Linked DNA regions of Roseiconus lacunae. The protein of the gene in region 2 binds, or shares a complex with, the protein of the main gene of each other region. Links are inferred from orthologs where the notes say so. Each region holds a gene or a part of one and is shown on either strand. Other genes may lie near its edges.

The links.
Region 1: pnp (region 2) and rny share a complex: the UniProt entries of both Bacillus subtilis proteins name them as parts of the possible RNA degradosome complex. The link is inferred for Roseiconus lacunae from one-to-one orthologs.

The regions. Positions count from the first base shown.
Region 1 is NZ_VSZO01000012.1:541,704-545,691, forward strand. Bases 884-3,760 are described here. They hold rny (ribonuclease Y), read left to right. Parts: upstream 884-1,462; coding sequence 1,463-3,058; downstream 3,059-3,760. Other genes in these bases: tilS (tRNA lysidine(34) synthetase TilS), read right to left, coding at 884-1,211; FYC48_RS18205 (DUF5989 family protein), read right to left, coding at 3,076-3,381; FYC48_RS27855 (hypothetical protein), read right to left, coding at 3,384-3,760. Also shown: more of tilS, read right to left, coding at 96-883; more of FYC48_RS27855, read right to left, coding at 3,761-3,929. UniProt on the Bacillus subtilis protein: Endoribonuclease that initiates mRNA decay. Initiates the decay of all SAM-dependent riboswitches, such as yitJ riboswitch. Involved in processing of the gapA operon mRNA, it cleaves between cggR and gapA.
Region 2 is NZ_VSZO01000012.1:37,280-41,789, reverse strand. Bases 465-3,468 are described here. They hold pnp (polyribonucleotide nucleotidyltransferase), read left to right. Parts: upstream 465-848; coding sequence 849-3,089; downstream 3,090-3,468. Other genes in these bases: FYC48_RS16485 (esterase/lipase family protein), read right to left, coding at 3,349-3,468. In the rest of the region: rpsO (30S ribosomal protein S15), read left to right, coding at 38-307; more of FYC48_RS16485, read right to left, coding at 3,469-4,368. UniProt on the Bacillus subtilis protein: Involved in mRNA degradation. Catalyzes the phosphorolysis of single-stranded polyribonucleotides processively in the 3'- to 5'-direction. Necessary for competence development in Bacillus subtilis.

The DNA.
Region 1 (3,988 bases), 500 kb from region 2 along the record:
AACGTCTATGCACCATGCCGGCTTTCGGTGGACGGTGTTTCGCTTTCGAATCGGCTCGGCACCGATAGCTAGGCGAGGTTTGTCGGTGACGTAGTCTAACCACTCGACGCCGCGGAGTCGGGTCGACGAAAACGAATGACGTTTTCACTGCGAACCGCCTCGATCTCCCCTGGCAGATGAATTCGATCGGGGCCCTCGCCGTATAGCAGGTCCAACAATCGCCGCCACTGCGTTTGATTCATCATGCCGAGTGGAAAACCAGACCGCTGCCAACTCTTCCGCAATGACTCAACGACGATTGACGAGTCCAACAGTAGCGGGTCGATCGGCTCTGATTGCCGCGCGAGTCGGTCGAGCCGGTGGACCACCAACGGGGCATGTGAAACGACGACAACGTCGATCCAACGCCCGACCAATATTTCGATGACCTTGCCCCATCCGCGCTGCCCTTCGATCGCTCGGCCGATCGATGGGATCGCCTCAGCAAACGTCCCCGTCATCATGGGCAGTAATTCGTTCCGGATCCAATTCCTTCGGTACTCGGATTGCTGGTTGGATTGATCCTCCCGCCAAGGATAATTTTTCGCCTGAAGAGCTTCCCGGATTAGCGATCTTCGGGTTCCGAGTAGCGGCCGGACGATAACGAAATCTCGGGCATCGTCGGACGAAGCCAGTTCGCGAAACGGGGCGATGCCGGTCAGCCCCGTCGGCCCCGTGCCTCTCATCAAACGGAACAATACCGTTTCGACGTTGTCTTCTAAGTGATGGCCAAGCAGCAGATACCTCGCCCCGCGGCGCCGCATCACGTCGTTGAAGAATCGGTAACGCTCTTGCCTGGCGTGCTGTTCATCAGACCGGCGGCCGCTTCCCAAGCCGGCATCAAACGCGACCCCCAGTTGCCCCGCAAGTTGCTTCACAAAGGCCTGGTCGGCATCGCTCGCCGCCCCTCGAAGCCGATGATTGAAATGTGCAGCGACCACAAAACCTGCGGGTTGATGGTTCGATCGTTGCCTGAGTTCCATGAGGGCCCGCAGCAAAGCGACACTATCCGCCCCGCCGCTACAACCAACAACGATGCCCAGATCGGCGTACCGGGAAGCTGGGAACCGCCCTTCCAGTTGTACCAGAAGCTGCTCCCATTGCTCCGTTGCCAGCGAGCCGCCCGGATCGCTGGGTGTTGTGTCGTTGATTCTTGGCGTTGCATCCGGCATGGAGATGATTGGTGAGGAAAGATGCGAGGCTGGCGGCCGTAGACGATTCTGGGCCCTTTCTTGGATCGATTCTCAGAGAACTTGGATCGGGTTACGACTTTTCGGATGCGTGAAAGGGTAGGGCACTGCCCATTGACGGGCAAAATTTGTTAGGATCTTCATCGTCTACGCGACACGGATCCGTCGCATCAGCGGCCAGTCTACCGCCCTTTTCCACCCGCCGAACACGCCCCATCGCTTTGACCCTCTTGATGGCACTTTTCTTTGAGCCGCCGCTCGCTTCCTCACTGGACGAGAACTTCTTCGTCTATTCCCTCGCCGGTGTCCTGGCCGGCGCGGTTCTGATGATGGGGTACCAGCGTTGGAAATACACCGTTTACAAGATCAAATTAGCGGAGCGAGCCGACGAGATCCTAAACGAAGCCAATCGCCAAGCCGAATCGATGAAATCTCAGATCGTGCTCGAAGCGAAAGAAGAGGCTTTGGAGATCAAGTCCAAGGGCGAAACAGAAATCGCCGACGCTCGCCGCAGCCAACTCGCCCGCGAAGAAAAACTTGACCGCCGCAGCGAGCAGCTCGACGTGCAAGAAGCGGACTTACGAAAACATCAACGTGGGTTGGAAAATGCCCAGCAACGGCTCGACTCGGGTCTCAAGATGCTTTCCAGCAAGCGAGAGGAACTCAACAAGCTCGAAGAGCAACAAAAGCGATTGCTCGAGGCGATCTCCGGACTGACACGCAGTGAAGCGAAGGAAGAATTGCTCAGCGCACTCAAGGAAGAACTTGAGCACGAACGTGGCAAGGTCTTGCTGAAACAGAAAAAGGAAATCAACGAAGCGGCAAAAGAGCAAAGCCGTCAAATGCTGTTGACTGCCATGCAGCGTTATTCGTCAGCGTTCACCGCCGATTCAACCACCAGCACCGTTGATGTCCCGACCGACGACATGAAAGGTCGTATCATCGGTCGCGAAGGACGCAATATTCGCGCCTTTGAAAAGGCAACCGGGATCGACGTGATCATCGACGATACCCCGGGCGTGGTGATCGTCAGTGGTTTTGATCCCGTCCGTCGCGAAATCGCTCGCCGTTCGCTGACCAGCCTGATCGCGGACGGTCGAATCCATCCGTCGAAAATCGAAGAAGTCGTTGAAGAAACGCGTCGCGAGATCAACGAATTGATCATGCAAAAGGGACGCGAAGCGGCCGACGAAGTCAACGTCCCCGGCTTACACGATCGTGTCATTGAATTGTTGGGACGACTCTACTTTCGGACGTCGTACAGCCAAAACGTGTTGCGGCACAGTATCGAAGTGGCATTTCTGTCCGGTATGATCGCCGAAATGTTGGGAATGAATGGCGATGTCGCCCGCCGTTGTGGGCTGTTGCACGACATTGGAAAAGCCGCCGATCACGAACTCGAAGGTGGTCACCCAAAAATCGGTGCCGACATCCTGCGTCGAAACGGCGAATCAGCCGAAGTCGTCCACGCCGCTTTCGGGCATCACGATGAAATTGTGATCGAGCACCCCTACACCGTCATCGTTGCCACTGCCGACGCCTGCAGTGCCTCCCGCCCGGGGGCTCGACGCGAATCGCTCGAACGTTACATCAAACGAATGGAAGAACTCGAAGCGATCGCCCAACGGTTCGATGGCGTCCGGGAAGCCTACGCGATCAGCGCGGGACGCGAACTTCGTGTGATCGTCGACAGCACGTCAACCAACGACGAACAAGCCGCGGTGATCTGCCATGAAATCGCCAAGGCTTTTGAGCGCGAATTGATGTACCCCGGCGAAATAAAGGTCACCGTGCTGCGGGAAAGCTCCTTCACCGAAATCGCGAAATAGCAAGCACCGGACTAATTTCAAAACAGCGTGTAGATGAAGGGAGCCGCCGGCGAGGTTGTTACGAATGCGAGTGCGACCAGAAGCAGCAAGACCACCACAATTGGTAGCAACCACCACTTCTTATTGTAGCGCAAGAACCAGATGAACTCGCGGACCAAGCCCGGGTCACTGGTGTCCGCTTGGGCGTAAAACGTTTGCTCGGCGTCACCGCCGGACGGCTGCTGAGACAGTTCCGTGCTGGTTGTTGTCCGCTCAGCGCCGGACTGACCAGTTCGGTGGCCTGTCTGATCACCGAGTTGCGACTTTTGTTCTCGCTTCGCCATTTTCAAAACATCCGGAAGTAAGACTCACCGTCGTTTAGCTCGCCGCGCTCAACGCTGCTGGTTTGTCGCCAAAAGGTCTCTGCGTCCACACCGCGACGCCGAATCGATCGACCGGACCAGCGAAACCAAATTGCTAGCGGTGTGACTAGCAAATAGTACAGCACAGCCATGGCGATGAAAGTCGCTATCCATCGCAAGGGAAACGTCAACCGCTCGAACGCGTCGATCATCATCGATCGTCGGCTTGGCGCCACGAGATAGACGACACTGAACAGTAGGCCGGTGATAGCAATAAGGATGGCAACGATAGTGCCAACTTTCGTCTGGCCTGCAACGCGATTGACCAACACCGCGAGCACTAGGCTTGAACAGGCCACTCCAATCCCCGACAGGACCGACGGCGGCAACTCGCCACCATCCGGGGACAGAGCACCATCCGGGGACAGAGCACCATCCGGGGACAGAGCACCATCCGGGGACAGAGCACCATCCGGGGACAGAGCAGGGTTGCTTGCTAGCGACTGAGGTTGATTGCGATGACCGGGCATGGGGGACAGACCCTCTCTGTTAGGGCTTCCACTTCCAGAATTCGATTCAGACGGGGACA
Region 2 (4,510 bases):
AAAGAAGTTTATCGTAGGAAATAAGAAGTAGAGTCGAATGACGATTTCGAAAGAACGTAAAGCTGAGGTCATCAAGGAGCACGGTTCGCAGGAAGGTGACTCGGGTTCGCCAGAAGTTCAGATTGCGATTCTGACCGAGCGAATCAATGGCTTGACCGAACACATGAGGACACATCACAAGGATTACGCTTCGCGGCGTGGTTTGTTGGGATTGGTCAGCAAGCGTCGTCGCTTGTTGGACTACGTCCGTGGTGAGGACCCGCAGCGGTACCTCGATATCATCGGAAAGCTGGGCATCCGAAAGTAGCCCAGCCATCGGCCGCCAATCGGCATGACACGGCTTCGGCCGGTGGTCGCCATGGCGGTGGCCAACAAAGATTCTTTTCGCGATCTTTTCTATTCATGCGGACCCGGCGGTTACATTGACCATCGCCGGGCGGGGTTCGCGCAGGTATTGTCGCCTGCCACTGCACTGGCTGATTTTGCGGTTGACCACCGACCCCGAAGGAGCAGCTTCCGGTTGGTCTATCTGTGGCGTTCTTTTCCACAGGGTTGTTTGCGGCCAGTGCCGCCTTCGGCCATTCGAAGTCCAGTCCGGATATGTCTTTGTGCTCGAGTTTCTCGGATCGCTCGGGTGCTTCGGTCTGAAGCTAGATTCCCACCTCTGATCAATCCCAATGATCGGCCGTCGTTGTTGACTTTGCCGTGGGAGCCTTCAGTGTTCTGTGAATCTGGGAAGTTGTTGTTGTGATCCGAAATTATTTCTGACTTTGTTCAGCCGGCCGGCAATGGGGCCGGGAAGGCTTGCAAGGTCGTTGTTGTTGAGTGTTGTTGTTAAGGAAAGAAAAGTGACTGTCAATAAAATTCGCGTTGAGAAGAAGATCGGCAGCCAAGTCCTGTCGTTCGAGACCGGGCAACTGGCTAAGCAAGCGTCCGGATCGGTTCTCGTGCAGTACGGCGAAACAGTCGTATTGGTTGCCGCAACGAGCAGTTCGCCACGGCCCGGGATCGACTTTTTCCCGTTGACCTGCGATTACCGTGAGCGTTTTGCCGCGGCCGGTAAATTCCCCGGCGGTTTTTTGAAGCGTGAAGGACGTCCGTCGACCAAAGAGATCTTGAGCTCGCGTTTGATCGACCGACCGATTCGTCCCCTGTGGCCGGAAGGCTTCATGGACGAAGTTCAAGTTCAAGCCATGGTCGTCGCGAGCGATCAAGAGAATGACGGCGACGTGTTGGCCATGAATGGTGCCGCCGCCGCGCTGTCGGTTAGTTCGTTGCCCTTCCTGGGCCCGGTCGCATCGGTGCGTGTCGGAAAGGTCAACGGCGAACTGGTGGCCTTCCCAACCAATTCGGAACTTGAAGAAAGCGAATTGGACATGATTGTCAGCGGCTCGAAAGAGCAAGTCGCGATGATCGAGGGTTTTGCCAATGAGATGCCCGAAGATCAAATGATGGAAGCGATTCAGTTCGCTCATGGTGTGATCCGTGACATCATCGATCTGCAGCAGGAGCTGGTCGATCAGGTCAAGCCGCAAAAGGACGAGTACGTTGCTCCCGAAGACGACGGATTGCTCGAGAAATTGCGTTCGGCGTACTACGACGCCTTCAAGACCGCGATGCAAACATCCGGTAAGCATGATCGCGCCGCCGCGTGCTCGGAACTGCGTGACAAAGCAATTGCCGAGATGATTCCGGATCCGGAAGCCGAAGGCGCGATCTGCGTCAAACGCTTCAAGTCGGTCTGGCATGATCTGGAAGGAATCGTCGCCCGTGACCTGATTGTTTCGGGGACCCGCCCCGACGGTCGCGATACGACCAGCTTACGTCACATCCACTGTGAAACCGACGTCCTGCCTCGCGTTCACGGTTCGGCAATTTTCCAGCGTGGCGAAACCCAAGCGTTGATCACCGTCACGCTTGGCACCGCCCGCGACGAACAACGCGTCGACGGTTTGCATGACGAGTTCAGCAAAAAGTTCATGCTCGATTACAACTTTCCACCGTTCTCGGTGGGTGAGTGCCGCCCGATTCGTGGCCCCGGCCGTCGTGAAATCGGTCACGGTTGCCTGGCCGAACGAAGTGTCGCCCCGGTTCTGCCAACCGCCGACGATTTCCCCTACACCGTTCGTGTGATCAGCGACATCACCGAATCGAACGGCAGTAGCTCGATGGCTTCGGTCTGTGGTGCGACCTTGGCCCTGATGGCCTCCGGGGTCCCGATTAGCAACCCCGTCGCAGGGATTTCGGTCGGACTGGTTCGTAAGTCCGAAGATGACTTTGTGTTGTTGACCGACATTTTGGGCTCTGAAGATCACTTCGGTGACATGGACTTCAAAATCGCCGGAACCCAGAACGGGATCACCGGTATTCAGTTGGACTTGAAGGTCACTGGCATCAGCGACGAAATCATTCGTGCGACGCTCAAACAATCGCGTGAAGCCCGCATCGAAATCCTTCGCAAGATGTTGACCACCATCCCACGGCCGCGTCGCGAAATCGCTCCGACCGCACCGCGTTTGTTACGAACTCGAATTTCACCCGATAAGATCGGTGCGTTGATCGGCCCCGGCGGAAAGAACATTCGTGGCATCCAGGAAACGACCGGCTGCGTGATCGAAGTCGAAGACGACGGAACAGTTTTGGTCGCCGGCAACAACAAGGACTCGGCCGCCGAAGCGATGAAGCAAGTCGAAGCCTGCACCGCGACCGTTCAGATCGGAAAGATCTACGACGGAATCGTCAGCAGCATCAAAGACTTCGGTGCCTTCGTTGAGATCCTTCCCGGCCGTGACGGTCTGTGTCACATCAGCGAATTGAGCAGCGGCTACATCAGCAGCATCGACAAGGTCGTTCGCGTCGGTGATGCGATGAAGGTCCTCGTCATCGATGTCGACGAACATGACCGCGTAAAACTCAGCCGTCGCCAGGCGCTCGAAGAGCTTGGCGAGCCCGATGAGATCGCCGCAATGGTCGGTGAAGACGAAGAATCGGGCGATCGCGGTGGAGACGACGGTGACCGTCCTCGACGCCGTGGTGGCAGCGGACGTCGACGCGGCGGCAACGGCGGCGGACGCTCGCGTCGCGACTGATCCGAGATCGCATTGAATGGTTCATCATTAAAACAGCCGGCCGTGGAAACGCAGCCGGCTGTTTTCTTTGGTTGCCGATCGCTGATCGGTGAGATGTGCTCCAGCTATCGTACCCAATTCGACACTGATTTCTTGGGACGCTAAACAGGATCGACGCTAATGGTTTCGGCTCACGGAATACGCTTTGGTGACGAACGAAAGCATGGGCGGATTCCGCGACGCACTGATGCACGAAACTGAACGTTCGGGCATGACAGTTTTAATGACGACTCGCTTGAACAAGTAGCTCTGCGGTTTTCTGCATCACGTCTGGGGCGTTCATTAGAAAGCTGTGCAGTACGGGAACCGTTTGAAAGCTGCTCGCACCGTTGAGTTTGGCTTCTTCGACGCTCACCACAAAGTCGCCATCGCCGGAGGTCAGCGGGTTGCCAATCGGCGGATCGATATCACCGGCGATGATGTGAAACGGAAACGGTGGCGTCGCAAGGTTCGATTCGAATTGTTCCCAGCGAGCCCCCAGTTCGGTGCCGCCTTGGCCGGTGACCCATTCGAATAACTTGGTTTTCCCCAGCCGGCGTGCGATCAAGGCGCCTTGGTTGGGCGGGCCGAGCATGACCATTGATTGGCAGCGGCCGAGGATATTGGTGGGGTCTCCCTCGCGTTGCAGGTCACCGACCAAGTGACGGACGACGATGTTACCCATGCTGTGCCCGACGAAGCTGAACGTCGAGTCGGCCGGAAGGTCTTCGATGATTTCTCGGAGGGCCGCGGCATGTTGTCCGATCGATTGGCGGGTGCTGGCGTAAGAGAAGCGGATGCAGTTCGTCATTCCGGCTTCGGCGAGAACCGGTTCGAGAGTTTTCATGCTGCCGGAGGTCCGCATCAATCCATGAAGCAATACGACGTAGTGTTGTCCGCCGGAGACCTGCGATTTAGGGCTCAGCCGTTCGAGTTCGCTTTCGCATTGGGGGCGACTTCCCCAAGCTCGGCGAATGTTGTCACGATCGAGAAGCCGCCAATGCCCGGTCAATGCGTTTCGTTGAACGCGATAGCCGTCGCGCCAAAGATGGTCGGTCCACAGTTGCGTTCCGCCTGCCGTTTTCAGCGGCAGATTGAAGTTGAACCGTTCGGGCATCGTCCCAGTCTCGGCCTGTCGTTGCTCTGTGTGGTGGCTTTCAGATTGCCTGTGTCCGTTGACCGAATCTCCGGCGGCAACGCGGTTTCGTCCGCACTGAATACTGAGGGTCACGGCAAGGCACAGTAGCATTATCTTTCGCATCAGGCTGGTCAAATCGTACGGAGAATGGAATGAATCGGGCCGCGACAATTGAGACGATCATTTAGTAACGATGACACGTTTGCGTCGACCGGGGCGTTGATTGTCGTGCCTAGGAAAGACAGAGCCTGACGGGTTGTGTTAC